Regions from separate parts of the Streptomyces sp. NPDC048057 genome, predicted to be linked through region 1. Evidence: riboswitches for the same ligand, from Rfam matches in the RefSeq annotation. Region 1 holds a riboswitch; each other region holds the start of a gene.

What was found. A riboswitch is a leader RNA that binds a small molecule or an ion and turns the genes downstream of it on or off. The one in region 1 is predicted to bind cobalamin.
Region 2: linked by a shared signal. The riboswitch ahead of AB0E05_RS15925 (iron ABC transporter permease) and the one ahead of AB0E05_RS07900 (cobalamin biosynthesis protein) in region 1 are both predicted to bind cobalamin.
Region 3: linked by a shared signal. The riboswitch ahead of AB0E05_RS22245 (prenyltransferase/squalene oxidase repeat-containing protein) and the one ahead of AB0E05_RS07900 (cobalamin biosynthesis protein) in region 1 are both predicted to bind cobalamin.
Region 4: linked by a shared signal. The riboswitch ahead of metE (5-methyltetrahydropteroyltriglutamate--homocysteine S-methyltransferase) and the one ahead of AB0E05_RS07900 (cobalamin biosynthesis protein) in region 1 are both predicted to bind cobalamin.

Annotation. Positions count from the first base shown of each region.
Region 1 covers NZ_JBEZNF010000005.1:255,159-262,366, reverse strand. Annotated here, with positions in the region: gene AB0E05_RS07925 (hypothetical protein) at 1-921, opposite strand, end outside; gene AB0E05_RS07920 (hypothetical protein) at 1,171-2,298, opposite strand; gene AB0E05_RS07915 (class II aldolase/adducin family protein) at 2,380-3,042, opposite strand; gene AB0E05_RS07910 (inorganic phosphate transporter) at 3,336-4,649, shown strand; gene AB0E05_RS07905 (hypothetical protein) at 4,662-4,889, shown strand; cobalamin riboswitch at 5,059-5,190, shown strand; gene AB0E05_RS07900 (cobalamin biosynthesis protein) at 5,337-6,314, shown strand; gene AB0E05_RS07895 (cobyric acid synthase) at 6,311-7,208, shown strand, end outside.
Region 2 covers NZ_JBEZNF010000012.1:54,537-61,744, forward strand. Annotated here, with positions in the region: gene AB0E05_RS15920 (ABC transporter ATP-binding protein) at 1-429, opposite strand, end outside; gene AB0E05_RS15925 (iron ABC transporter permease) at 426-1,550, opposite strand; cobalamin riboswitch at 1,641-1,788, opposite strand; partial or broken gene AB0E05_RS15930 (hypothetical protein) at 1,849-1,968, opposite strand; partial or broken gene AB0E05_RS15935 (beta-ketoacyl synthase N-terminal-like domain-containing protein) at 2,084-2,314, opposite strand; gene AB0E05_RS15940 (inositol monophosphatase family protein) at 2,328-3,119, opposite strand; gene AB0E05_RS15945 (alpha/beta hydrolase) at 3,150-4,487, opposite strand; gene AB0E05_RS15950 (SigB/SigF/SigG family RNA polymerase sigma factor) at 4,613-5,419, opposite strand; gene AB0E05_RS15955 (transketolase) at 5,615-7,208, opposite strand, start outside.
Region 3 covers NZ_JBEZNF010000018.1:151,110-158,317, forward strand. Annotated here, with positions in the region: gene AB0E05_RS22235 (CbiQ family ECF transporter T component) at 1-34, opposite strand, end outside; gene AB0E05_RS22240 (hypothetical protein) at 108-1,037, opposite strand; gene AB0E05_RS22245 (prenyltransferase/squalene oxidase repeat-containing protein) at 1,037-3,733, opposite strand; cobalamin riboswitch at 3,939-4,068, opposite strand; cobalamin riboswitch at 4,192-4,267, shown strand; gene AB0E05_RS22250 (prenyltransferase/squalene oxidase repeat-containing protein) at 4,450-5,835, shown strand; gene AB0E05_RS22255 (serine/threonine-protein kinase) at 6,026-7,208, shown strand, end outside.
Region 4 covers NZ_JBEZNF010000034.1:38,527-45,734, reverse strand. Annotated here, with positions in the region: gene AB0E05_RS31410 (excinuclease ABC subunit UvrA) at 1-1,295, shown strand, start outside; cobalamin riboswitch at 1,484-1,637, shown strand; gene metE (5-methyltetrahydropteroyltriglutamate--homocysteine S-methyltransferase) at 1,814-4,126, shown strand; gene AB0E05_RS31400 (cytochrome P450) at 4,123-5,451, opposite strand; gene AB0E05_RS31395 (hypothetical protein) at 5,686-7,208, shown strand, end outside.

The sequences.
Region 1 (7,208 bases):
GACCCGCAGGGCCTCGAAGGCGAGCCCCCGCAGCAGGGCGTCCTCGCCGCGGGCGACGGTCAGCAGCTCGGCGACGGAACTGGCGACCGTACGGGCGGCGAGCCAGGCGCGGTACTCGGCGCGGGCGGGGCCGGGGGTGAGGCGGGCGCAGCCGCGCAGCATGTCCTCGGCGGGCTGCTCGATGTTCCCGGCCGGGCTCTGGGCCGCGACGCAGATCTGTTCCAGCTTGACCCAGACCGCCCAGTTGCCGAGGGGGGTGAGGGTGGCGGAGCGGCCCCGGTCGAGGGTGAGCGCGCCGACCGCGGCCATCCCGTCCAGCGCCCACTCCAGCAGTCCGGCGACGGGCAGGTCTCCGGCGGGCGGGGGCGCGGCCCCTTCCGCGGGGTCGTCCGGCAGCAGGCAGCGCTCCTCGCGCAGCTCCACCACTCGCTGCTCCAACATGTCGAGCAGGGTGGTCACGGCGACCGGGCCGGCGGAGAGCTGGAGCAGGGAGAGCAGTTGGGGGATGGCCTCGACGACTTCGGCGACCGCGGTGGTCGCCACGTCGTCCGGGGCGGGGTGCGCCAGCGACCAGGCGTCGAAGAGGGCGACCCAGCCGCGCAGCACGGCCATGTCGTCGCGGTCCCAGGCACGCAGCCGCCAGCCGGGACGCACGGTGTCGCCGTGGAGTTCGACGAGCCCGGCGAGGCGGGCCCGGTCCCAGTCCGCGCGCACCTGCGGGCGGGTCAACTCCAGTGCGGCGGCGGCGCGTTCCTCGGCGGCTGCGGCCAGCGGGGCGGTGCCCGCGTCGCCGTCGGCGGCGGCCCAGCGGGCGATGCGCACGGCGTCGACGAGCAGTCGCCGGGCCTGTCGGGCGAGTTCTGCGGGGGGCGGGGTGCCCTCGGGAGGACGCGGCGCGGGCCGGGTGCGCCGGGTGGTCACGGCCCTGCGTGCACTGGCCAGCGGTCGCGGGCGGACAAGACGGAGTCTGGAGTTGCGCGCCAATTGCTCATCAGGCTTTCGGGACGTCACGGGGAGCAGTCTTCCCGTTGACGGCCCGAAAGCCCAAACGGAACCGGACGGGAGCCACTTCGGCGGTGGTGGCCGGGGGGCGTCGGGGGTGACGTGGAAGGGCGGGCCGGGAGGTCTGGCGCGGCGCGCGCCGCAAGGGGGACGCTCGCGCCGGGGCGCTCACATCAAGGGGGTGAGGAAGCGGCGGAGGGCTTCCTCGTAGCGCCCCGGGTCGGTGTTCCACATGGCCGCGTGCGGTGCGTTGAGGACGGTCCGGAGGGTGACCAGGTCCGGGCGGGCGGCGGCCAGTTCCCGCGAGGGGCCCCAGGGGGCGAGGGTGTCGTCGGGGCCGTGGAAGAGGAGGGTGGGGACGCTGACGGCGGGCGCTACGGCGGCGACCGGGTGCGGCTCCGCGTACAGCCCGGCTCGGGCGCGGGCCGTCCGTACGACCAGGGGCACCAGGAGGCCGGGGGTGTGCCGGGCGCGGGCCAGCGCCCGCAGGGTGGCCTCCTGGTCGAGGACCGGGGAGTCGAGGACGAGGCCGGTGACGTGGCCGCGCAGCGCGGAGTCGGCCGCCGCGCGCAGGACCATGGCCGCGCCGGTGGACCAGCCGTACAGGACGACGTGGCGGGCGCCGCCGCGGACGGCGAAGCGCAGGGCGGCGTCGACGTCGCGCCACTCCCGGTCCCCGAGGTGGTTGAGTCCGTCGGGGGGCCGGGGCGCGTCGGGGTCGCCGCGGTAGCCGAGGCCGAGCACCGGCAGGCTCCTGCGGTGCAGGAACGGCAGCAGGTTCATGGGGTGCTCGCGGGTGGCGCCGAGGCCGTGCACGGCGATCACCCAGGTGTCACGGACGCCGGGGACGAACCAGGACGGAAGCGGGCCGAGTTCGCCGGGGACGGTGACGTCCCGGTGGTCGATGCCGAGGGCTTCGGTGGGGGTGCCGGTGTGCAGCCGGGGCGTCATGCGGACCCGGGTGCCCGGGGTGAGGTTGCCCCGGCTGACCCGTTCGAGCCGGCGCACCACGGTGTCGGGCGAGTTCGACAGGCCGTCGAGCACGGGGCCGGCGATGGCGTCGACGTCCGCGCCGGCGAGGCCGTACGTGCCGGGGCGGCGGGAGGCCAGGCTGCGGGTGAGCGTCACCTGACCGGCGGCCGTGGCGTGCACCGTGAGCCGGGGCTCCCCCGGCGGGGTCCGCCCCGGGGCGGCGCGGAGCGTCGCGTCGCTCGCGTACCGGGCAGCCGCCGCCACGGCCACGCCGACGCCTGTCAGGAGGGTGACGGCTGCCGCCGTCGCTGTTGCCGGACGCACCGTTCCAGTGTCGGCACGCCGGCGGCGCCCTGCCAGCCGGCGCCACCCGCCCGGGTCGCGCCCGGCGGCCGGCGGGGGTTCTCAGGGGCGCTGTCCGTACCCCTTGAAGCGGGTGGCGGCCTCGGCGAGCTGGGCGGGGGTGAGCAGGGAGGGGGTGCGGCCGGGGACGCCGGAAGCGGCCAGCCACAGCTGGCACATCCACTCCAGCTGGGCGGTACGGTCGTACGCCTGGTCGAGGGTGTCGCCCAGCGTCACGGTGCCGTGGTTCTGGAGCAGGCAGGCGGCGCGCCCGTCCAGCGCGGCCAGGGCGTTCGCGGCGAGTTCGGCGGATCCGTAGGGGGCGTACGGGGCGACGCGGACGGGTCCGCCGACCTCCGCGGCCATGTAGTGGATCGGCGGCAGCTCCGGGACGAGGGTGGACACGGCGGTGGCGTGCACGGCGTGGGTGTGGACCACGGCGCGGCCGGCGCCGGACCGGTGGACCGCCAGGTGCAGGGAGAGCTCGCTGGTGGGGGCGAGGGAGCCGATGACCTGGCGGCCTTCGAGGTCGACGGCGACCACGTCACGGTCGGTGAGCCGGTCGTAGGGCACTCCGCTCGGGGTGACGAGGACGAGCGGGCCGACCCGGGCGGACACGTTGCCGGACGTGCCGACGACCAGGCCGTCGGCGGCGCTGCGGCAGGCGGTGGCCACCAGGGCGCGCCAGGTGTGTTCGATCTCGTCGTAGGACGTCCGTTCGGTCATGCGTCGAATCCTGTCAGCCGCTGTCGCGGTCGCCCAGAGGGCCCGTGATGCATATCACCACAAAGTCACAGGAAAGCGGCGGGAGATCGGCGCCACCGGGGCGACCGCCCTGCGGTGTGGGGCCGCGGGCGGCCGGGAGGGCACGGGCGGGAGGGGTCCGCACGGCGAACGAGACGCAAACGGAATCAGGAGAACCGCTTGGAGACACCGTGAGTCCCGCCTCAGTTCACCTTCCGTTCACCCAGGTTACTTACGTTCGGCAAGCCACTGACGTCCAAAGATTGCCTGGGTAAATGGAACACATCACGCTGCTGCTCGCGATTGTGATCGTGACAGCTCTCGTGTTCGATTTCACGAACGGTTTCCACGACACCGCCAACGCGATGGCGACCACCATCTCGACCGGCGCCATGAAGCCCAAGACCGCGGTGGCCATGTCCGCCGTGCTCAACCTCGTCGGCGCGTTCCTGTCGGTGGAGGTCGCCAAGACGATCTCCAGCGGCATAGTCGACGAATCAGGCATCACCCCAGAAGTCATCTTCGCCGCGCTCGTCGGCGCCATCCTCTGGAACCTGCTGACCTGGCTGGTCGGTCTGCCCTCCAGTTCGTCGCACGCCCTGATGGGCGGCCTGGTGGGCGCCACCGTCGCGTCCGTCGGCTTCGACGCGGTCAACAGCGGCACTGTCATCACCAAGGTGCTGATCCCGGCCGTGGCCGCGCCGCTGGTCGCCGGTATCGCCGCGATGCTGGCCACCCGACTGACGTACAAGATCGGCCGCAACACGGACGCCAAGGGCACCGACAAGGGCTACAAGGCGGGTCAGATCGCCTCGGCCGGCCTGGTCTCCCTGGCCCACGGCACCAACGACGCCCAGAAGACGATGGGCATCATCACCCTGGCCCTGGTCGCCAGCGACGTGCTCGACCCCGGCTCGAACCCCCCGCTGTGGGTCATCGTCTCCGCGGGCGTCGCGATCGCCCTCGGCACGTACCTCGGTGGCTGGCGCATCATCCGCACCATGGGCAAGGGCCTGACCGACCTCCAGCCGCAGCAGGGCTTCGCCGCCCAGACCAGCGCGGCGACGGTCATCCTGGCCTCCTCGAACCTCGGTTTCTCCCTCTCCACCACCCACTCCTGCTCCGGCGCCGTCATGGGTGCGGGCCTGGGCCGCAAGGGCGGCGTGGTCCGCTGGTCGACCGCCACCCGGATGTTCGTGGCCTGGGGTCTGACCCTGCCGGCCGCCGCGCTGGTCGCCGCCGCCTCCGAGTTCGTGACCAAGCAGGGTGACTGGGGCGTGGCCGTGGTCGCGGTCTTCCTGGTCGCCTCCAGCGCCGCGATCTGGGTGATCTCCCGCCGCCAGGTCGTCGACCACACCAACGTCAACGACGTCGACGAGCAGGCCGAGGGCGTCGCCGCACAGGGCGCCGACGAGCCCGCCGGCGTCGTCACCACCGCCATCGCGGCCGTCACCCCGCCGCCGGCCGGCGGCACGGGCGCCACGGACGGCGCCGACCTCACGAAGACCATCCCGGCCTCCGCCTCCTCCGCCGCCTCCTCCACGGTCTCGGCGTCGGAGAACGGCCCGGCCAGCCCGGCTGCGGTGTAAGGACAGAGCAACATGAAAATCGACTGGGAAGCCCTCGGTTCCGTCTTCGGCGTGAGCCTCGTCGCCACCGTCGCCCTCGTCGGCCTCTTCTCGCTGGGCGTGGTGATGCTCAGCAAGCAGGAGCAGACCGCGGGCGCCTCGGGCGGTGGCTCCGGAGTGCTGGTGCGCACCGGTGCGTACGCCTGCTTCGCGCTCTGCGCGGTGGCCGTGTCCTACGGCATCTATCTCATCGTCGACTGATCGGCCGATCCGGCCGCATCACCGCGCCACGACGGGCCGGGGCGTACGTCCAGCGAGGACGTACGCCCCGGCCCGTCGTGGCGCACGGCTGTCCACACCTTTCCTTTGCCCTTCTTCGCCGCAGGTCAAGGGCGTGCCGCCGGTCAAGGGCGAGTTGACGGCCCTTCTCGCCCCGTGGTGGACTGCCGGGGCCATTACGGCGGCAGCAGAGGAAGTCCGGTGCGAATCCGGCGCGGTCCCGCCACTGTCACCGGGGAGCCCTCCCCGGGAGCCAGGAACTCTCGCCGCCGATCACGTCGAACCAGGGCGCGGACACCCTGAGTGAGGACATGCGACATGCGCGGCCACGGCTTCGTACCTGCTCTGCACGCACCGGGAAGAACACCGGGGCGCACCCGCCCCGCGGGGCACCCGGCGCGTCCCTGCGGCCCCATGACCGGCTGAGCCGTGCGGGCCGACCGGGTCTTCGCGTACGGCGCCGCCATCGGCATCCTCGGTGACCTGCTCTTCGGTGATCCGCGCCGGGGACACCCCGTCGCCGCCTTCGGCCGGGCCGCGGGCGCCGTGGAGCGCACCCTGTGGCGCGACCACCGCGGGTGGGGCGCGCTGCACACCGCCGTGTGCGCCGGGGGCGCCGTCGCCGTCGTGGCGCTCGCCGCACGCGGGGCGCGCCGACACCCCGCCGCGTCCGTCGCCCTGACCGCCGCCGCCACCTGGGCCGTCGTCGGGGGCACGTCGCTGGGGCGCGAGGCGCGCACCGTCGGGGACGCGTTGGCGGCCGGCGATCTCGCCGCCGCCCGGGCGCGGCTGCCGCACCTGTGCGGCCGGGACCCGCACTCCCTGTCCGAGCAGCAGATCGCCCGCGCCGTGGTGGAGTCGGTCGCCGAGAACACCTCCGACGCCGTGGTGGGCGCCCTGGTGTGGGGCGCACTCGCCGGGGTGCCCGGGCTGGTGGGCTTCCGCGCGGTGAACACCCTCGACGCGATGGTGGGGCACCGCTCCCCGCGGCACCGCCGCTTCGGCTGGGCCTCGGCGCGGCTGGACGACGTCGTCGGCTGGCCGGGGGCGCGGCTGACGGCCGTGCTCGCCGTGGTCGCCGGGGACGACCCGCGCGCGGCGGCACGGGCCTGGCGGGCCGATGCGCACCGCCATCCGAGCCCGAACGCGGGCCCCGTGGAGGCGTCGTTCGCGGGCGCGCTCGGGGTCCGGCTCGGCGGCACGCTGTCGTACGGCGGCCGGACGGAGCACCGGGCGCCTCTGAACGGCGCCGCCCGCCCGGTGGAGGTCGAGGACGTGGCGCGCGCGGTGCGGCTGTCGCGGCGCGTCGGACTGTTGGCGCTGGGGACGAGCGTGGCCGCACGGCTGCTGGTCGGGCTGGCCCGTACGCACGTGACGGCACGGATTCGGAAGGGGCGGGGCACATGACCGGTCAGCGACGCGGTGGCGGACTGCTCGTCGCCGGTACGACGTCCGACGCGGGCAAGAGCGTGGTCACCGCGGGGATCTGCCGCTGGCTGGCGCGCCAGGGCGTGAAGGTGGCCCCGTTCAAGGGCCAGAACATGTCCCTCAATTCGTACGTGACGCGCGACGGCGCCGAGATCGGACGGGCCCAGGCCATGCAGGCGCAGGCCGCCCGGGTGGAGCCGAGCGCGCTGATGAACCCGGTGCTGCTCAAGCCGGGCAGCGACCGCACCAGCCAGGTGGTGCTGCTGGGCCGTCCCGTGGGCGAGATGAGCGCCCGCGGCTTCTTCGGCTCCGGCACCCCGGCCGGGGGCGGCGGCCGGGAGGCGCTGCTGTCGACGGTCGTGGAGTGCCTGGAGGAGTTGCGCAGCACGTACGACGCCGTCATCTGCGAGGGCGCGGGCAGCCCGGCGGAGATCAACCTGCGGCGCACGGACATCGTGAACATGGGCGTCGCGCGCGCCGCGGACCTTCCGGTGCTCGTCGTCGGGGACATCGACCGCGGCGGCGTGTTCGCGTCCTTCTTCGGCACCACGGCCCTGCTCGCCCCGGCGGACCAGCGCCTGGTCGCCGGGTACCTGGTCAACAAGTTCCGCGGCGACGTGAGCCTGCTGCGACCCGGCCTCGACATGCTCGAAGGGATCACCGGGCGCCGCTCGTACGGCGTCCTGCCGTACGCGCACGGGCTCGGCATCGACGAGGAGGACGGCCTGCGGGTCTCGCTGCGCGGCGCGGTGCGCGAGTCGGTGGTGGCTCCCCCGGTCGGCGACGAGGTGCTGCGGGTGGCGGTGTGCGCCGTGCCCCTGATGTCCAACTTCACGGACGTCGACGCGCTGGCGGCCGAACCGGGCGTGGTGG
Region 2 (7,208 bases), on a different contig from region 1:
CTCTCCCCCGGACAGGGACAGGAAGCCGCGGTCCACCAGATGGGCCGCACCCACCGCGTCCAGCGCGGCACGGCAGGCCGCCCGGTCGTCGGCGGTGGTCCTCGCGGCGGCGCGCTGGTGCGGCAGTCGCCCCATGGCCACCACTTCCCAGGCGGTGAAGTCGAACTCGCCGACGGTCTCCTGAGGGAGTGCGGCCACGCGCCGCGCCCCCTCGCGCGGGCTGAGGGCGTGCAGGTCGGCGCCGTCCAGCCGGACGGCGCCGGCGGACGGGCGCAGCGCACGGTAGGCGCACCGCAGCAGGGTGGACTTGCCGCTGCCGTTGGGGCCGACGAGGCCGACCAGCCGGCCGCTGTCGGCGTGCAGGGAGACGTCCCGGACCAAGCGCGCCCCGTGGACGGTCACGGTCACCTCGTCGATGTCGACGTTCATGCGCGGCCTCCGAACGCATAGCCGCGACCGCGCAGCAGCAGGACGAAGCACGGGACGCCGATCACCGCGGTCAGCACGCCCACCGGGAGCTCGGCGGGGGCGAGCACCACCCGGGACAGGACGTCCACCCAGACCAGCAGGACGGCGCCCGTCAGCGGGGCGAGCAGGAGGACCTTGCGGTGGTCGGCGCCGACGAGCATCCGTACGGCGTGGGGGACCATGAGCCCGACGAAGCCGATGGCACCGCTGACCGCGACCACCGCGCCGGTCACCGCGGCGCAGACGACGAAGAGCTCCCGGCGCAGCCGGTCCGGGTCGACGCCGAGCGCGGCGCAGGTCTCGTCACCCATGGCGAGGGCGTTCAGCCGCCGTGCGGAGAGCCCGAGGTGGACGAGTCCGGCGAGGACGGCGCCGGCGGCGACGGGGACGGCGGCCCAGTCGGCGCCGCCGAGGCTGCCGAGCAGCCACATCATGGCCGAGCGGGCGGCTTCGCCGTGTTCGGCGGCGAAGACCATGAAGGTGGTGATCGCCGTGAACCCGTAGGACAGGGCGGTGCCGGTGAGCACGAGTCGGACGGGGGTGAGTCCCCCGGCGCTGCCGGCGATCGCGTACACCAGGGCCATCGCCAGCAGGGCCGAGACGAAGGCCGCGGTGGACAGGGCCCAGACGCCGAGTGCGGCGAAGGCGCCGAAGATCATGACGGCGTTGGCGCCGACGGCGGCGCCGGAGGATATGCCGAGGACGAAGGGGTCGGCGAGCGCGTTGCGCACCATGGCCTGGACCGCGACGCCGATCGCGGCCAGGCCGGCGCCGACCACGGCGGCCAACACGGCGCGCGCAAAGCGCAGTTCCCAGACGATGGTGTACTCGGCGACCCGGTCGGCGGGGACGGTGCCGCCGGTCAGCCCGGCCCACAGGTGGGACAGGGCCCGGCCCCAGCCGATGCCGGACGCCCCGATGGCGACGGCGCAGACCACGGAGAGCGGCAGGGCGAGGGCGAGGACCAACAGTAAGGGGAGCACCGGCACCCGTCGTTCGGTCGCCGGCGCCGTTCCGGGGTGCGGGGGCCCGTCGCGTTCCGTCGGTGGGGGTGCCGGAGTCCCTTCGGTGCGTACGGCCACGAGCGGAGCCTCTTTCGGCTCGGGCCGTGCACCCCGGAGGAGCGGCACGGAGCACCGGGCCGGGCATCCTCTCGCAGTCCACGGCGAGTTGACAGGATCGTGTGCCGCCGTGGGTGATCGGGCTCACGCCGTCCCGGGCCGGGACGGCGTCCACCGTTGCGGGTCAGCGCCGGATTTCAACCGGACTTCCCCCACAGGGCGCAGGAAGCGTAACCCGTCGGCGCGCCGAATGACTTCGGCGGCCGTGACCGATGTTCGACTTCACCGACCCCACGAGGAGGGGCCCGGTGGTGCGTTCTGCGCCCACTGCCGCGCCGAACGCTGCGGCCTCGACCGGGTCCCCGACCGGTGTTCCGGTTCCGTGCGGTTCCCCGTACTGCACGCCGTCCCGTTCGGTGCCGGCACGGCGGTGTGCCAACCGGACGGCCTCTTCCTGTCCCGTCGTGCTGGGGACCCTCAGGGCGCCGGAGGATGTCCACGACGACGCTCGGTCCGCGCAGGTCCAGGGCGTACGAGACGCGGTGCGCCACGGTCCCGCGGTGGGCGCCGGTCATGGCGCAGCGCGCGCCGGTCTGGCCGGCCCGGGCCAGCACCGGTCCGGAGGCGTCCCACATGGCGCCCACGAAGACGCCCGCGCCTCGGCCCGCGAGCCGCCCGGGTCGGCGGCCGGCGTCCTCCAGCGCCTCCCGGGCGAGCTCCAGTACGAGCCGCTGCTGCGGGTCCGTACCTCGACACCCCAGCTCGGGTAGCCGTCGACCGTACAGCGGGGCCCGGCGCTCACGCCCCGATGGCCGCCATCAGCAGCTCGTGCGTCTCGGCGTCCGCGGCGACGACGAGCCCGCGGCCCGTCGAGCCGAGCGGCGCCCCGTCGATGCCGGTGACCACGCAGCCGGCGGCGCGGCACAGCGCGATGCCGGCCGCGAAGTGGACGCTGTCGGACAGGTCGCCGCCGTCGGTGACGTACGCGGCGCGCCGCCCGGCGGCCACCCAGGTCACGGCGAGCGACGAGGAGACGACGCGGGGGCGGAAGTGGTCGGTGAACTCGGGGCGCGCCAGCAGCTCCACCGCCCGGAAGCCGGGGGCGCTCGGGAACGGCGGGTCCAGGTTGACGTCGACCAGGCGCGAGACGGGCGACGGCTCCAGGGGTGCGGTGACGCCCTCGTGCCGTACCCGCGCGGTCGTTCCGTCCGTGTGGAAGACCTCGCCGGAGAAGGGGTCGGCCACCGCGGCGGCGCCGCCGCGCAGGGCCACGTTGACGGCCACCACGGTGGTGCCCACGGCGTAGTTCAGGGTGCCGCACAGGGGGTCCACCAGCCACTGGCGGGCGGTGTCGGCGGCGCCCTGTTGGCCGCCCTCCTCGCCGAGCAGGGCGTCCTCGGGCCGGGCGCTGCGGATCACGTCGAGGATCGCCTTCTCACCGGCGACGTCGGCGGTGGTGGCGAAGTCGCCGGCGCCCTTGTCGATGCGGTCGAGCTGCTGGCCGTACAGGTCGCGCACCACGTCGGCGCCGGCGAGCACCGCGGCGATGGCGACCTCGACGTCGTCGTTGACCCCGCTTGAAGTGATCATGCGGTGCAGCGTACCGCCGGGGTCGCGGCGCTACGGTGTGCGGCCCTTGCTGGTCTCGACGCCGACCACGCCCTTCAGGCCGGGCAGTTGCCGGCGGCCGGTGAGCAGCGCGTCGGTCGTGGTGTCGCCCCCGAGGTGGCGGCGGAAGAAGGCGGTGGCGTACTCCACGGTGATCCGGCGCTGCGTCGCCTCGTCCAACTGCCGGTCCTCGCGCTGCTCGCCGTCCTGCGAGAGGCAGTGTCCGGGCTTCTTCCCGGGTACGGCGTCGTCCTCGGCGTCGACCTGTCCGCTGGAGGGCGACCACTGGGTGTTGGGGTAGTTGTGGTTTCCGCCCCTGGGGGTGAAGCGGTAGATCGGGACGGTGTTGGCGTCCTTGTTCCAGGCGAAGAACTGTCCGGCGTTGACCCGGTCGCAGGAGCCCCACAGCTCGGCGAACGGGACCTTGGTCACGGGCTCGTTGTCCCAGTTCGCGGTCGGTCCGATCGCGAAGACGGCCTTGATCTGCACCCCGGCGGGCCACTTGCGGTGCCGCGGGTCGGCCGCGTGCTGGAACACACCGCCGCCGCCCATGGAGTGGCCGAGCGTCCCGACGCGGCGGAAGTCGATCCGTCCTCGGAAGTCGGCACGGCTCGGGCCGCCGGTCGCGGTGTCCTTGAGGCCGCCCTTGAGCGGGCCCTTGCCGGCGGCCAGGTCGCGCCAGAGCGCGAGGTGTCGGTCGATCAGCTCGGCGCGTGCTTCGTAGACGGTGTCGGCCTGGCCGGAGCTGGTCGCGTTGATGCCGTTCACGCCCGTGGAGACGACGATGAAGCCGCGCCCGGCCAGCTCCTGCGCGAGGTAGTCGTAGCCCGCGCTGCTCGGCAGGGGTGGTACGCCCGGGCGGCACGGCCAGGCGAGCAGTTCCTCCGCTGCCGCCTCGATGATCTTCTCCTGGCGGGCGGCTTCGGCCTCGTCGCCGGCCGCCAGCGCGGCGTCCCGTGCGCGTTTCGCCGCGGCCAACCGGTTCCGGGCCGGTCGGTCGGCGCACGTCGTCCACTGGCCGTGCTGCATCACGATCAGCGGATGACCGCCCCGGGACAGGTCACGCGGGTGGTGCACCACCGCGGCGAGTTCGTTCCGCCCCTGGAAGGGCACCTTGGGCGCGAAGGCGGTGTCGCCGAGGTCGTACGTCGCCCTGACCACCGCGCCGCGGGGCACGGCGGGCACTCGGTCGGCCGGTGCCTGCTCGACGGCGACGGCAGGTGGGGCGGACGGGGCAAGGAGGCACGTCGAGACGACTGCCGCGCCCACGGCGGCGAACGCACGGAAGGCACGGCGCCGGGGTCGTCCGTGTCCGCGCGGGGCGTTCGGGTCCGGTGTCTGGTTGGCCACGCTGAGGGTTCCTGTTCTCTCCGTCGACGCCCTGGTCACCGTCGACCCCGCCATGGTCATGTCGACCCGTCAGAGAGTTGTCAGGAAGCGATCAGGAAGCGATCACCTCGGTCGCGTCGGCCGCCTCAGATGCTGCCGGCCCCCACGCCCGCCTGCTCCCGCAGCCGTGCGCAGGTGCTGGTGAGGAGCCTGGAGACGTGCATCTGGGAGATCCCGAACTCCTCCGCGATCCGGCTCTGCGTGAGCCCCTGGAAGAACCGCAGGTAGAGCAGGCGCCGCTCCCGCTCGCTCAGCTCGCCCAGGAGCGGCTTCACCGCCTCCCGGTCCACCACCGTCTCCAACGCGGGATCGGGTGCGCCGAGCGTGTCGGCCAGCGTGGCGCCGGATCCGGGCCGGCCGTCGAGGACCAGTTCGGCGTCGAGGGAGAGCGCCGTGTGGGCGTGGAGGGCGGAGAGCCCCTCGCGTACCTCGCACACCGCGAGTTCGGTGCGCTCGGCGATCTCGCGCACGGACGGCTCCCGGCCCGACTGGGCCAGCTCCTGGTACACCGAGCGGACGCGGGCCTGGAACTCCTGCGTACGGCGCGGCACCCGCACCGTCCAGCTGTGGTCGCGGAAGTGCCGGCGGACCTCCCCCGTGATCGTCGGTACGGCGTAGCTCTCGAAGGGCGCGCCGCGCCCGGGGTCGTAGTGGTCGACCGCCTTCACCAGGCCGATCGCCGCGACCTGGCGCAGGTCGTCCAGCGCCTCGCCGCGGTGGCGGTAGCGGCCGGCGATGCGGTGCGCCATCGGCAGCCACGCCCGGACGACCTGCTCGCGCAGCACGTCGCGTTCCGGACCGTCGGGGAGGACGGCGAGACGGCGCAGCTCGGCGCTGGTGTCGGGGGCGTCGTGGTGGGGGTGTCGGCCATGTCGTCCACAGGTGGCGCTCATCACTGCTCCGGGGGTCGTTCGCACCGCGGAGAGCGGAGGTGCCGCTCCGGCCCGGGTGGGCCTGGCAGGCGCTGACGGGCGGCGGGTGCCGGAGCGTCGACGGCGCACGCCTGCACTACCACCACCCTGACAAACTCCCCCCGCTCCCGCATCCCCGGCCGCCGGAGCAGCGGATCGGGGCGGATCAGCGGCAGATCAGCGGACGACGGCCGCGCCGACCAGCAGCCGCACGGCCGCGGCGATGGCCGCGGCGTCGATGCCGGCGTGCCGCAGCTGTTCCTCCGGGGTCGCCGAGCCCGGCATGTTCCGTACGGCGAGCCGTACCAGCCTCGGCTGCGGGCGTCCGTCGGCGAACGCCTCGGCGACGGCGTCCCCGATGCCGCCCTCGGGATGGTGGTCCTCGACGGTCACGAGGCAGCCGGTCTCGTCCGCGGCCCGTTGCAGGGTCGCCGTGTCGAGCGGTTTGACGGAGTACAGGTCGACCACCCGGACGTGGATGCCGGCGGCAGCGAGGGCGTCGGCGGCGCGCAGGGCCTCGTGGACGGTGACGCCGGCGGCGACGACGGTGACCCGGTCGCGGTCCCCGGCGCGCAGCACCCGGCTGCCGCCGACGGGGAAGTCGTCGTCCGGCCCGTACAGCACCTCGGTGGCGCCGCGGCTGGTGCGCAGGTATCCGATGCCCGGCAGGTGGGCCATCCGTCCGACCAGCTTGGCGGCCTGGTTGGCGTCGCAGGGGTAGAGCACGGTGGATCCGTGCACGGCCCGCATCATGGCCAGGTCCTCCAGACCCATCTGCGAGGGGCCGTCCTGGCCGATGGCGACTCCGGCGTGCGATCCGCAGAGCTGGATGCCGGCCTCGCTGACGGCGGCCATCCTGATGAAGTCGTGGGCCCGGGTGAGGAAGGCCGCGAACGTCGCGGCGAACGGCAGGTATCCGCGGGCCCGCATGCCCACGGCGGCGGCCACGAGTTGCTGTTCGGCGATGTAGCACTCGAAGTAGCGCTCGGGGTGCGCCCGGGCGAAGTCCTGCGCGCGCGTGGAGTCGCCGACCTCGCCGTCGAGCGCGACGACGTCGCCGCGCACCGAACCGAGTGCGGCCAGAGCGGCGCCGAAGGCGTCCCGGGTGGCGACCTGCTCGCCCACGTGGTAGCGGGGCGGGTCGACGTCGCCCAGGGGGATGGCGGGGCGGGCCGTCACCGGTGCCGGCCGGGCGACGGCGATCCGTGCGGAGCGGACGCCGCCCAGCTCCTCGATCGCCCGGTCGGGGTGGGGCAGCGGTTTGCCGTGGAAGCCCTCCTGGTCCTCGACCTCGGCGACCCCGCGGCCCTTGTGGGTGCGGGCGACGACCGCGGTGGGCCGGCCCGTCACGGAGGCGGCCTCCTGGTAGGCCGCGTCGATCGCGGCGACGTCGTGGCCGTCGATCTCGACGGTGTGCCAGCCGAAGGCGCGGAACTTGCGGGCATGCGCTTCGAGGTCCCAGCCCTCACGGGTGGGCCCGCGCTGGCCGAGCCGGTTGACGTCGACGACGAGGGTGAGGTTGTCGAGGTGTTCGTACGCGGCGTGCTCGGCGGCCTCCCACACGGACCCTTCGGCCATCTCGCTGTCCCCGCACAGCACCCACGTCCGGTAGGGAACCTGGTCCAGCCGCTGGCCGGCGAGCGCCATGCCGACCCCGACGGGAAGGCCCTGGCCCAGCGAGCCGGTGGCGACGTCCACCCACGGCAGTCGGGGGGTGGGGTGGCCTTCGAGGGGACTGCCGTCGTGGCGGAAGGTGAGCAGCTCGCCCTCG
Region 3 (7,208 bases), on a different contig from region 1:
GGTGCAGGGTGCGCGGCAGCCGCCGGCCGCTCAAACCGGGGGACGCCGACGAAGCGGCGGACGGGTCGGTGGCGAGTGCGGTGGTACGGGACGTCGAACGGTCCTTGCTACCGGGCACGGCGGCGCCGTCTGGCCGTGATCACGGCCGCCGCGCCGAGCGCCGCGACCAGCCCCACCGTGGCGAGCACCGGGACGATCGAGCCCGAGTCGTGCTCGGCGTCGGCCGCGGGCGCCGCGTCCACCACCCTCGGACCACTGCTCGGCCCCGCCAGCGCACCGGGCGTGGTGCCATCGGACGGCGACGGCGCGGTGGCCGAGGGGGAGGCGGTGGGGCTCGACGACGAGGACGACCGGGACGTCGGCGGCGGCGATGCCGGCGCGGACGGGGGCGCCGTACGGGTGGGCGCGGGACCAGTGTCCGTGCCGGGTGGCGGCGGGGCGGCCCGCTCGGTGGACCGCGGCGGTGCCGCGGCCGTGCCACCGCCGGTCGGGGCGGTGTTGCGGGCGCGCAGTTGGTCCGGGGTGACCTTGGGCCGCCCCTTGGTGCCCCCGACGTCGGTGCCGCCGAAGATCCACAGATCGACGCTGCCGGGCTTCGGCTCGTACAGCATCGCGCCCAACTGGCTGTACTCCCAGGTGTTCTTCCCCGGGTCCGCGTGCCAGTACGACCAGTAGGCTGAGGCGGGCGGGGTCAGGATGCAGTCCTCCTGCTCCGGCGGCGGGAACTGCCTGCCCCCCTTGTGCCCGCTGTAGCCGATCCGGCAGATGAACGCCGGGCCGTCGTGTCCGGTGCCCGTGGTGCGCCAACCGCCCTGGTTGAGCAGTTCGTGACCCGTGGTGGGGGTGGTCCCGCAGGACCGGTAGATCGGGCCGCCCCAGCGGCTGAAGTCCACCGCGAGCACCACGCCCGACGAGGTCGTGCAGCGCCCCATCGGCTGGGGCGCCGCCGCGACGGGGGCGGCCGACGCTCCGAGGGCCGCGCCGAGCAGCGCGAGCGCGGCCACCGCGTGCGCCACGGCCCGTACGGTCCGGGGCATCACAGGACGTGCCCCTTCCCGGGCGCCGCCCGCCTGCGGCGGGTGACGACGGCGGCGAGCAGTCCGACGAGCACCAGAGCGGTAGCCGTCGCCACCAGCCACAGGACGGGGGCACCGGTGGACGCGAGCCGGCCGCCGTGGGAGTCGCCGTGGGCGTCCGGGCCGCCAGTGGGGTCCACCGGAGTGACGATGTCGGGCACCTTCGGGTCCTGGCCCTGGTCCGGGCCGGGGTCCGGCTGCGGCGAGGTCCCGTCCAGGCTGCGGGTGAGCGTGCCGAAGGAGATCCCGGTGGTGCCGCCGACGGCCTGGGTGGAGGCCCGTACGTCCGAGCCGCGCTGGCCCTCCTTGGCCACGTCGAATCCGCCGTCCGGGTTCTGCTGCGCGGCGAGGAACGCCCGGGCGCGGGAGATCCGTTCGCGGTGCGCGCCGGCGTCGAGGGACAGGCCCTGGACGGCGAGTGCCGCGGAGTTGGTGGAGGTGCCGGCGGCGCCGGGGAAACCGCCGTCCGGCAGTTGCTTGCTCGCGATCCAAGTCAGCGCCCGGTCGACGGCCGCGTCCGCCTTTGCCCCGCCGACCAGGTCCAGGGCCATCGCGGCGATCGCGGTGGAGTCGACGTCCGCATCACCGGTCGGCGGGACCAGGCTCGGCCAGGCGCCCGACGGGTGTTGGAGGGAGAGCAGATACGCCACCGGGGCCGCCGCCGCGGCCCGCTCGCCCGCCCGCAGTTGGGCGATGACGCCCAGGGACTGGCCGAAGACGGACGGCGCGTGGGTGTAGGCGCCCTTGGCGGGGCACGAGCGGTCCGCGCCCGGGCTCGGGGTCTTGCAGACGGCCTTGCCCAGGGCGGCGATCAGATCACGACCGCCGAAGTTGCGCGGGTCGCGCTCCACGACCTGGGCGAGGACCGCCGTCTTGGCGAGGGCGCCGCCCACGGCCTGTCGACCGCCCGCGCCGGTCCAGTCGTGCACCGCCCGGCCCTCGCCGTCCTTGCCTCCGCGGTCCAGGAAGTCGACGATCCCGCGCAGCTTGGCGTTGTTCAGGCCGGTGGCCGCCAGCGCGTACGCACCGTCGATGGTGAGGCCGAAGTCGGCACGCGGCGAAGCGGGACCCGAGGTGTAGTAGCGGCCACGCACCAGCCGGTCGGCGTGGGTGAGGTATGCCACGCCCTTCTTCAGGTCAGGCCCCTCGCCCGGGTCGCCGTCACCGGGCCCGGGCCCGGGGCCTGGCCCTGGACCCGGGCCAGGTCCAGGCCCGGGCCCGGGCGTGTCCGGCTTCTTGACCACGAGGGTCAGCAGGTCGGTGTCCTGTCCCGCGAGCACGGCGGGCGCCGTCGCGTACGCGGACGCCTCGCTCGCCTCCTCGTCGAACCCGAAGCCGCCGAGGGAGAACTGCTTGCCCGCGAGCCAAGCGACCGCGGCGTCGGCGCGCGCCGCGTCCCCGAGGGCCCGCAGGGCCTGCGCCGCGTATGCGGTGGCCACCGTGCTCGCGTTCGGCGCGCCCGTGTAGACGGGGAACGCGCCGTCGCTGCGCTGCTGCCCGGTGAGGTACGTGCGCGCCCGGGCCACGTCGGCGTCGTGGCCCCCCGCCTGGCGGAGCGCCAACGTCACCAGGCCCGTGGCGTGCGGTTCGCCGTCGCACAGCTCCCCGGGCGCGATCAACAGGCTGGTGAAGCCGCCGTCGGCGCAGGCGAGTTGGGTCAACCGGGTCACCGCGTCGGCCGGTGGCCGCACCCCGGCGCGCAGCACCGCCAGCACGGCCAGCGACTGCCCTTCGGCGGACGAGGCGTGGCGGAAGTCGCCCCGGGCGGTGCAGCCGGGGGTGGGGCGGGCCGGGTCCGGATCCGTCGCGCACACGTTGTCGACCAGGTCACCGACGAGGTCGTGGCCGCCGAAGTCGCGCGGGTCCTCGCCGACGACCTGCGCCAGCAGGGCGAGCCGGGCCGCCGCGATCGCGTCCGGAGCGGCGTCCTTCCCGTCCCGGTAGGCGTAATCGGTGGTACGGGCGCGCAGGTAGGCCGTCACCTTGTCGAGCGCGGCGCTCTTGCCGCTGCCCGCGGCCAGCGCGTACGCCGCCTCCGTGGTCAGCAGGTAGTTGGGGGTGCCCGGGCCTTCGTTCGCGGGGTCGACGATCCGCTCCCCGTCGGTGAGCCGGCTCCGGAACCAGTCCGCGGCGGCCTTGGCCCGCACCTCGCCCGGTCCGGCGCCGGCGCGCACCTGATCGGGCGTGAAGGACGGCTTGCCGCCGCTGCCGCCGATCTCGGTGGCGCCGAAGACCCACGCGTCCACGTCGCCGGGCTTCAACTGCCTCCCCATCGCGCCGTACTGGCTGTAGCGCCACTCCTTGTCGGTCGGGGCGGCGACCCAGTACGACCAGTACGCCGACGCGGGCGGGGTGTGCTGGCACTTCTCCTGCTCCGGGGCGGGGTACTGCTTCCCGGCGGCGACCTCGGGGTGGCCGATGCGGCAGATGAAGCCCGGGCCGTCGTGGTCGGTGCCGGCGGTGGTGAACCCGCCCTGCCGGAGCAGTTCGTAGCCGGTCTTCGCCCCGGTCGCGCAACCGCGCTGGACGGGTCCCCGGAAACGGCCGAAGTCGACCGCGACGACGGAGCCCTTGGCGGGGGTGCACGCATCCAGCGGTTCGCCGGCAACCACGGTGTCCGAAGGGGCGGCGACGGCGGCGGGCGCAACGGCGAACACCGCGCTCGCGCAGCACGTCAGCACCGCCACCACCAGCGGCAGCAGGGCCCTCGGCCCGGATCTGAACCCGTCTGTGCGTCCCGTCCCTGCCACCGCGACCCCTCGTGTCGTCCGGGCGGACCGGGGCGTGGCGGGGCGGGGTCCACGGGCAGGACGCACCGCGGGACGACCGGTCGACCACGCCGTAGTCCGCGACGGCGCTTCTCGCTGTGCACCCACTCCAGGCAGTCCGGCTCACCCGTCCTCGGACGGGTCCACGGTTGCGGGTCAGCGCCGGGATTCGACCGGCTTCCCCTGGACGTGAGCGTGTATCAGCCGGATTGGAACACGTGGCCGAAGTGAGCGTCAAGATGCCCCCGCACGGCGCTGGTCACCCGCTGTGGATCCCCCTCGATCCCCGCAAGGCGGCCTGCTGGCGCGCCAGTTGGCGCTCGGGTAGCGTCCAGGGCTGTCACACGGGGGAATCCGGTGGGAGTCCGGAACTGACGCGCAGCGGTGTGGGACGGCCGAGGGCCGTACCGAGTCCGAATGCCCGTGCGGCACGCACCACCCAGGAAGCCGTTACCTCGCGTTCGGACGGCGGCCCCACCGTCTTCTCCGCGGCCCCGGTCCCCGCAAGCACCGCGGCCGGGCAGGGGCGGGACCGGTCGGCGTCCCCCACCCCAGGAGCAGGCCATGTCCCGTACTCGATCCCCGCAGCGCGCCGCCCGCGGCGGCTGCGCCTCCTCGTCACCGCGCCGGCGGTCGCGGGCGCCCTCGCGCTGGGCGCGTCGCCCGCGTCGGCCACTTCGACGCCCGCGCAGATAGCCGCGTCGAAGGCGATCGGCGTGACGTATCTGAAGTCCCTCCAAGCCGCGGACGGTTCGTACGCGGGCTCCGGCCTGTCGAACGAGTGGGCCTTCAGCGCCTTCGCCGCGGCCGGCACCGCCGCGGTGGACGTCACCCCGGGCGGCGACGCCAGCAAGAACGCCCGGACCGTGTACCGCAACCTGCTGACCACCCCCGGCTGGCCCTCCGCCTCCCCCCGCGTCACGGACTACGAGCGCGGCGTCCTCAATGCGTACGCCGCCGGCATCGACCCGGCCCGGGTCTCGGAGTCCCGCAACCTCATCGCCGACGTCTACGGCTTCTGGCAGAGCGCCGAGCCGGGCTACTTCGGCCCCTCGGCGACGTACAACGGGACCGTGTTCGCGGGCCTCGCGCTCGGTGGGGCGAGAACCCAGTCCGGTGCGCAGCGCGTGCCGCAGGCCCTGCTGGACGCGGTCGTCACCCGCATCCGGGCCAACCAGCACGACGACGGCGGCTGGGACTACCAGAAGGCAGAAGGCGACCCGGCGCGGCTGGCGGCGCCCGGGGACGTCGACATGACCGGTGCGTCGATGGCCGCGCTCTGCGCGGCCGGCGTCCCCAACACGGACCCGGACGTCGTCCAGGCCAGGACCTTTTTGAAGAACAAGCTCGACGCCGCATCGGGCGCCTTCAACGCGATGTTCGGACAGAACACCAACTCCAACGGCTGGGCCGTCTCCGGGCTGCACGCCTGCGGCATCAACCCGCAGACCGGGGACTTCCTCACCAGCAAGACGCCGGTCGACTTCCTGATCGCCCAGCAGTTCAAGCCGGGCGGCGGCTTCCGCTACCTGCCCACCGACACCGCACCCTCGGCGTACTCCTCCATCGACGCGCTGCGGGCGGTCGCGGGCGGCGGGTTCACCGCCGCCCCGCCCACCCCGACGACGGCCGGCGCCCCGCGGTGGGTGGGCGCGAGCTCCTTCACCGCCGGGACCGCGACCGAAGTGGCGCTCAGCGTCGACGACGGCGCCGGCGGGCTGAAGGTCTGCTCGGTGCCCTTCACCCCGACCGGTGCCACCACCACCCTCGGGGACGTGCTGGCAGCCGCGAGCGCGGCGGCGGTGCCGGCCGGCTGCGTCACCGGCGTCACCCCCTCGTCCGGCAGCGGCCCGATCACCTCGCTCAACGGCAAGGCGAACAGCGGCTCGTCCATCTGGAAGGCCAGCGTCGACGGGGCCGCGTACGCGGGCGCGGCCCGCGAGAAGGTCGTGAACGTCGGCGACACCATCGCCCTGCGCTGGGGCGTCTGATCCCACCCGCGGTCGCGGGTCGGCCACGGCGCTGACAGCGCCGCCCCGCGACCGCACGGCGCCGCATTCGGCGCCCGATTGCCCGTCCATGACCACACGCCGGACCCACCCCGTACAAACTCCACGGCCACGGCCCCATACTGGACGGTGCGGGGAGGACGGGGCACGGCGACGGGGGCGACGGCGCAAGATGGCGGAGAGCAGGCTGATCCAGAGCCGGTACCGGCTGCTGGACCTGATCGGGCGCGGCGGCATGGGCGAGGTGTGGAGCGCCGTCGACGAATCGCTGGGGCGACGCGTCGCGGTCAAGTGCCTCAAGCCCATCGGCCAGGACCACGACGCCTCCTTCTCCGCCGTACTGCAAGAACGGTTCCGTCGAGAAGCCCGGGTCGCCGCCGCGCTCCAACACCGCGGGGTCACCGTCGTCCATGACTTCGGCGAGTACGACGGGGTGCTCTACCTGGTCATGGAGCTGCTCCAGGGCCACAACCTCAGCCAGCTCCTGGACGAGAACGAACAGCGGCCCCTGCCGGTCGACGAGGTCGTCGACATCGCCGTCCAGGTCGCGGACGCCCTCGCGTACACCCATGAACGCGGCATCGTGCACCGCGACCTGAAGCCGGCGAACATCATGCGGCTCGTCGACGGCACGGTGAAGATCTGTGACTTCGGCATCGCCCGCCTCGGCGAGAACATCGGCCTCACCTCCCGCCTCACCAGCACCGGCATCGCCATGGGCACCCCGCACTACATGTCGCCGGAGCAGATCGGCGGCGGCCAGGTCGACCACCGCAGCGACCTGTACTCCCTCGGCTGCGTGCTGTACGAACTGGCCACCGGCGTGCCGCCGTTCGACCACGAGGACGCCTGGGCCGTCCTGGTGGGCCACCGCGACACCGTTCCCCAGCCGCTGAGCGTCCACCGGGCCGACATCCCCGACCACGTCGAGCGGACCGTGCTCGACCTGCTGGCCAAGACGCCCGACGGCCGGCCGTCAAACGCCACCGAGCTGCGCCGGCGCATGACGCAGGACCAGCCCGCCCTGGCGTCGTCCGCCGCCGCGGCGACCGGCCGGCCCGGCACGCGGGCGCCCGCCGCGCTGCCGGCATGGGGCCGCCGGATGACCGGCGGGCACCAGGCGACCGCGACCGCGCTGCGCCCGGTGGTGCCCGACCACACCGCGGGGCTCACCGGCGAGTGGACCACCGGCGCCGCGCCGCGCGGCGCCGACCTCGCGCCGGCCACGTCCCGGCCCGAACGCCCCACGCCCTCGCCGGAGGCGCTGGCCGTGCTCGCCAGCCGGCACAGCGCCGGCCTCAGCCTCGCCCGGCTCGGCCGCTGGGAGGAGGCGGGCGAAGTCCACCGCGCGGTGG
Region 4 (7,208 bases), on a different contig from region 1:
TCGGCCTCGGCTACCTCAGCCTGGACCGCACCTCCTCCACCCTCTCCGGCGGCGAGTCCCAGCGGGTCAAGATGGTCCGGCACCTCGGCTCCCCGCTCGCGGACGTCACCTACGTCTTCGACGAGCCGACCACCGGACTGCACCCGCACGACATCCAGCGGATGAACGGGCTGCTGCTGCGGCTGCGCGACAAGGGCAACACGGTCCTGGTGGTCGAGCACAAGCCCGAGGTCATCTCGATCGCCGACCACGTCGTCGACCTCGGGCCCGGCGCCGGCACCGAGGGCGGCGTGATCGGCTACGCGGGGGACGTCACCGGACTGCGCTCCTCCCCCACCCTCACCGGCCGCCACCTCGGCCACCGGGCCGCGCTGCGGGACGCGGTGCGCCGCCCCACCGGGCACGTCCCGATCGAGAACGCCACGCTGCACAACCTGAAGAACGTCTCGGTGGACGTGCCCCTCGGGGTGCTGACCGTGGTCACCGGCGTCGCCGGCTCCGGGAAGAGCTCCCTCGTCCACGGGTACCTCTCCGGCCGCGAGGGGGTGGTGGTGGCCGACCAGTCCCCCATCCGCGGTTCGCGCCGCTCCAACCCGGCGACGTACACCGGCCTGCTCAACTCCGTCCGCACCGCCTTCGCCAAGGCCAACGGCGTCAAGGCGGCCCTGTTCAGCGCCAACTCCGAAGGCGCCTGCCCCGCCTGCAACGGCGCCGGGCTCATCTACACCGACCTGGCGATGATGGCCGGCGTCACCACCGTCTGCGAGAAGTGCGAGGGCAAGCGCTACACCCCCGAGGTCCTCACCTACAAGCTGCGCGGCAAGAACATCAGCGAGGTCCTGGACATGCCGGTGAAGGAGGCGTACGACTTCTTCCCCTCGGGCCAGGCGCACGCCGTCCTCGGCCGGCTCGCCGACGTGGGCCTCGGCTACCTGCGGCTCGGCCAGCCCCTGAACACCCTCTCCGGCGGCGAGCGCCAGCGGCTGAAGCTCGCCATCCACATGGCGGAGAAGGCGTCGACGTACGTCCTCGACGAACCGACCACCGGTCTGCACCTCGCCGACGTCGACAAGCTGCTGGCCCTGCTCGACCGGCTGGTGGACGGCGGCAACTCGGTCATCGTGATCGAACACCACCTCGCGGTGATGGCCCACGCCGACTGGATCGTCGACATCGGACCGGGCGGCGGCCACGACGGCGGGGAGGTCGTCTTCACCGGCACCCCGCGGCAACTCGTCAGCGAGGGCGACACCCTGACCGCGCACCATCTGCGGACGTACGTCAACGGCGGCTGACCTCCACCGGACGGTGGTCGGAAGGGGGCGGGGCCGCGACGGCGCCCCGCCCCCGGCGCGCGGGCGACCCGGTCGGCGTGGTCCACCTCACCATCCGGATGCCGGACGCGCCCTGCCGCCGCTGGCCGACCGCCCGCTAGGGTGACCGGTGCAGCTGGTTCGCCCCGTCCGCCAGACGGAACGCGTCGTAAGAGGGAACCCGGTGGGAATCCGGGACTGCCCCGCAGCGGTGAGCGGGAACGACCGCCGTCATACGCACTGGGTCCGCGAAGGACCTGGGAAGCGACGGCCAGTAGGTGCCCGCCGGGAGACCGGCAGGCGTGCCCGCGAGTCCGAAGACCTGCCCGTTGCCCGCACGCGGACGATCCGCGCGCGGTCTTCCCGGTGACCTCGTGGGCGGGTCGGCGTGTACGGCGAAGGACGACCGCGCCCCGGCGCGCGCCCTTCGCACCGTCACCCCTTCGCGCCCCCGTCCCGTCACCGGGACCTCAGGGATTCATCTCGCGAAGGAGATCTCCGTGACCACCGAGTCCGCAGCCGCGGCAGCACGGGCCACCGTGTACGGCTACCCCCGTCAGGGTCGGGGCCGGCAGTTGAAGAAGGCGATCGAGGGCTACTGGAAGGGCCGCGTCACCGCCGGAGCCCTGCACGCCACCGCGGCCGAGCTGCGCCGCGACACATGGCGGGAGCTGGCGGCGGCCGGCGTCGACGAGGTCCCGACCGGTGACTTCTCGTACTACGACCACGTCCTGGACACCACCGTCATGGTGGGCGCCGTACCCGAGCGCCATCGGACGGCCGTCGCCGCGGACGCCCTCGACGGGTACTTCGCGATGGCCCGCGGCACCCAGGCCGTCGCCCCGCTGGAGATGACCAAGTGGTTCGACACGAATTACCACTACCTGGTGCCGGAGCTGGGGCCGGACACGGTGTTCACCGCCGACTCGGGCAAGCAGGTCGCCGAGCTGACGGAGGCACTGGCGCTGGGGCTGACCCCGCGGCCCGTGCTCGTCGGGCCCGTCACCTACCTGCTGCTCGCCAAGCCCGCTCCGGGAGTGGCCGCGGACTTCGATCCGCTGACCCTGCTGGACCGGCTCCTGCCGGTGTACGCGGAGGTCCTCGCCGATCTGCGTGCGGCCGGCGCCGCCTGGGTCCAGCTCGACGAGCCCGCGCTCGTCCAGGACCGCACCCCGGCCGAGCTTAATGCCGCGCGCCGCGCCTACCGGCTCCTCGGCACCCTGACGGACCGTCCGAAGCTGCTGGTGGCCTCCTACTTCGGCCGGCTCGGAGCGGCGCTGCCCGTCCTCGCCGCGGCGCCGGTCGACGGGCTCGCCCTGGACTTCACCGAGTCCGCCGCCGCCAACCTCGACGCGCTGGCCGCCGTCGGGGGCCTGACGGGCAAGCGCCTGGTCGCCGGCGTCGTCAACGGGCGCAACGTCTGGGCGAACGACCTGGAGAAGTCCCTCGCCGCCCTCGGCACCCTCCTCGGTCTCGCCGACCGCGTCGACGTGGCCGCCTCCTGCTCCCTGCTGCACGTCCCCCTGGACGCTGCCCTGGAGCGGGACGTCGATCCGCAGATCCTGCGCTGGCTCTCCTTCGCCCGGCAGAAGGTCGCCGAGGTCGTCGCCCTCGCCGAGGGCCTGGCCCGCGGCACCGACGCCATCACCGCGGAACTCACCGCCAACCGGGCCGCCCTCGCCTCCCGTGCCGCCTCCCCCGTCACCCGGGACCCGGCCGTACGCGCCCGCGCCCGCGCGGTGACAGACGCCGACGCCCGCCGCTCCCAGCCGTACGCGCAGCGCACCGCGGCCCAGCGCGAACGCCTCGGGCTGCCGCTGCTGCCGACCACCACCATCGGCTCGTTCCCGCAGACCGACGAGTTGCGGGTGGCCCGCGCGGACCTGCGGGCCGGCCGGATCGACACCGCCGGCTACGAGCAGCGCATCCGGGCCGAGATCGCCGAGGTGCTGGCCTTCCAGGAGAAGACCGGACTCGACGTCCTGGTGCACGGCGAACCCGAACGCAACGACATGGTCCAGTACTTCGCCGAGCAGCTCACCGGCTACCTCGCCACCCGGCACGGCTGGGTCCAGTCGTACGGCACCCGCTACGTCCGCCCGCCGATCCTCGCCGGCGACGTCTCCCGCCCCGAGCCGATGACCGTGCGCTGGACCACCTACGCCCAGTCGCTCACCGACCGCCCCGTCAAAGGCATGCTCACCGGCCCGGTCACCATGCTCGCCTGGTCGTTCGTCCGCGACGACCAGCCCCTCGGCGACACCGCCCGGCAGGTCGCCCTCGCCCTGCGCGACGAGGTCGGGGACCTGGAGGCGGCGGGGACGTCGGTGATCCAGGTCGACGAGCCAGCGCTGCGCGAGACCCTGCCGCTGCGCGCCGACGACCGGCCCGACTACCTCGCCTGGGCCACCGAAGCGTTCCGGCTCACCACCGGCGGCGTCGCCGCCGGCACCCAGATCCACACCCACATGTGCTACGCCGAGTTCGGCGACGTCGTCCAGGCCATCGACGACCTCGACGCCGACGTCATCAGCCTGGAAGCCGCCCGCTCCCACATGCAGGTGGCCCGCGAACTCGCCTCCCACGGCTATCCGCGGGAGGCCGGCCCCGGCGTCTGGGACATCCACTCGCCCCGGGTGCCGAGCGTCGAGGAGGCCGCGGCGCTGCTGCGCACCGGGCTGGAGGCCATCCCCGCCGGACGGCTGTGGGTCAACCCCGACTGCGGTCTGAAGACCCGGGGTTGGGCCGAGACCCGGGCCTGCCTGGAACACCTCGTCGCCGCGGCGCGCACCGTCCGCGCGGAGCTGGGCTAGGACGCTTCGAGCGTGGCGGGCGTCGGCCCGTCGGGGCGCACGGTGATGCCGTACGCGGCCCCCTTCGGGACGGCGTCGAAGCGCGGGACGTACAGGGGCAGTAGCTGTTCCAGGAGGACGGTGGACTCCCGGAGCGCGAACTGGAGGCCGAGGCAGGCCCGCGGCCCGAGCCCGAAGGGGAGGTAGCTGCCCGACTGGTCGGGGCGCCGCCCGGGGGTGGTGAAGCGCTCGGGGTCGAACGCCCCGGGCGCTTCCCACACGTCGGGGTCGCGGTGCGTCAGGTACGGGCAGACCAGGACGTCGGTGCCGGCCTCGATCGCGTGTCCGGCGAGGACGTCGTCCTGCGCCGTCCAACGCGGCAGGATCCACGCGGACGGGTAGAACCGCAGCGTTTCGTGGACGAGGGCCTGCACGGCCTGCCGCCGCTCGGGGGTGCCCGCTTCGCCCGCGGCCAGCGCCCGCTCCCGGGCCTGCGGGTTCTCGTCCAACAGGAGGTGGAGCCAGGTCAGGGTGGTGGCCGTGGTCTCGTGGCCGGCGAGGAGCAGGGTGACCAGCTCGTCGCGAATCAGCCGGTCCGTGTACTCGGGGCGGGTTGCGGATGCTTCGATCAGGACGTGCAGGAGGCCCGGGCCGTCGGGTCCTTCGTCGCCGTCGCGGGCGGCGGCGATGGCCCGGCTCGCCAAGGCGTCGATCCTGGCCAGCTCCGCGGCGACGGCCTCCTTCGCGGAGACCTCGTCGGCCGGCAGGCTCGGCAGCGCGGCCACCACCGCGGGCATCTCGCCCAGGGTCCGCTCCGTCTCCGCGTCGACGGGGTGTCCGGTCAGGGACCGCCAGATGGTGTCCAGGGCGAAGCGGCGCATCTCCTCGCCGACGTCGAAGACCTCCCCGCTGCGGGCGTGGCCCGCCCAGCGCTCGGCGGTGATCCGGGCGGCCTCGGCGATCCGCTCCTCGTAACGCCGCATGCCCCGGCCGGTGAACTGGGACTGGAGCAGGCGCCGTTGGCGCTGCCACGCCTCGCCCGTCGCCGACAGCACGCCGTCCCCGATCAGCATCCGGGCGCGGTGCGAGCGCTTGACGTAGCGGTCGGGGTGGAGCGCGAGCACGTGCTGCACCGCCGGGGGCGCGGTCACCAGGACGGTGGGGCGCGGTCCGAGCCGGACCGCGGCCACGCCGCCGAGCTGCCGTTGGGCCTCGGTGAGCAGGTCGACGAGGTCACCGCCCCGCTCCCGCCACTGCGCGACGGCTTCGGGGGCGAGTTCGGGGACCGGTCGGCCGGTCGGGAGCGGCTCGGGCGGCGGGCTGCCGGGAGGGACACGGGTGGCCACGGGGGTGCTCCTGTTCGGCGGCTGGTGCGTCTGCGGACCGGGCGCGGTCCGCCCGCACTGTAGGCGACGGAGTCGTCCGCCCGACAGCCCATCACGACCGGACCGGCGGGTTCCGCGCCGATCCCGGCCGATCCGGCCGCCCGGCGCGCTCCGCAGTAACCCGTTCGGGGGATTCTCCGGGCGACTTGCGGCCCGCTATACGTAGTGCCCTCTCGACAGTGCGGAGGGTCCGGCATGAGTGCTCCGGCTCCGGTGGCGAGCGTTCGGCTCGTACGACCGCAGGACATGTTGGTCATCGACTTCGACTTCTACAACCTGCGGCCGGACCTCGCCGCCGACCCCCCGCAGGTGCGTCGGGTCGACCCCGCGCAGCGCGCCTACGTGGTCGCCCGGTTCGAGTCGCAGCACGTCACCGAGCAGACGGTGTACGAGGGCGAGCCGAACCGGCCCGCTCCGGGTGACACGGCGGCCCGCGCGGTGGGGCCGAGCCGGATCGCCTTCGTCGTGCCGGAGACGGTCAAGACGCTCCCGTACAGCGAGGCCGGGCTGCTGCGGTGGTGGCAGTGGGTCATGCGGGTGGTGCCGGCGGCCGGGCGGCCCGGCGGGCTGGAGACCGATCTGCTGGTCGTGGACTGGTTGCACCTGACGCCGGAGCAGTTCGCGACGTGGGACCACGCCGAGACGCCGGTCGAGCACGACGGCCGCACCGAGCTGTGGCACACCCGGCTCGCGTTGCGCGGCCCCACCGGGCGGCCCGTTCCGCAGTCGCAGCCCACCGTCCGCGTGGTCGCCGCCGACGAGCCCGCCGACGAGCAGGAGGCGAAGCTCTTCGGCGCGCTGAACCCGGAGGGCTTCGACTTCCGCCAGCTCATCGCCCTGACCAATCCGCCGGAGCCCGTGGCGGCGCCCGTGGACGTCGGACTGCTGGCGCTGAGCGCCGCCGGCGCCACCCTCGACCTGGACGGGCGCTGGGAGCCGAGCACGTCGTCCGGGCTCAACCTCAAGCACTGGGAGCACCACGCCTGGCTCGGCCGGGACAACAAGGTCGTGCTGGAGCAGTACGGATTCCTCGTGCCCTACGGCCACCGGGCGCTGCTGTTCACCGAGACCAAGCGGACGTTCGACGGGACGACCGGGGTCGCCCACCTGGAACAGCGGCGGTTCATCAGGATCACCGAGCCGGTGAAGGCGTACCCGGGGGCGTACGGCCTGCCGTACGGAGGCCGCTCCTTCCCCTTCACCGAGATCGCCGTGGAGAACCCGGTCCCGCCCGACCTGCCGCAGCATCCGGAGCCGCTGCTCTCCGGCCGGCCGGACGCCGGCATCTGGATCCAGTCCATCGCGACCGGCACGGACGTCGTGTTCGTGCTGCGGGGCACCGCCGCGACGGGCCGCGAGGTCCGTTTCACCGCCTCCTTGGCCTTCGTCCCGCACGACGTGGCGATCCAGTCGCCCGAGGCGGGGACCGTGCTGCGGGAGGTGATCGACGCGTACGGCGGGTTCGACCGGCTCCTCGGCCCCGCGCCGGACCCCCGGCGGGCGCTGGACCTGGGTGGACAGGAACTCCCGTACGCCACCGAGACCGTGCCGGGCACCGCGAGCCACCCCACCCAGCGGCTGTTCTGGGGACTGAGAGGGCCGCTTGAGCGGCTCGATCCGCGGACCGACAGCCCGCTGTTCTTCCCCGGGATGCTGGGCGCCGAGGCACGGCTGGCCACCATGGACGCCTTTTACGGGCCCGGCAGCCCCGTCCTCCT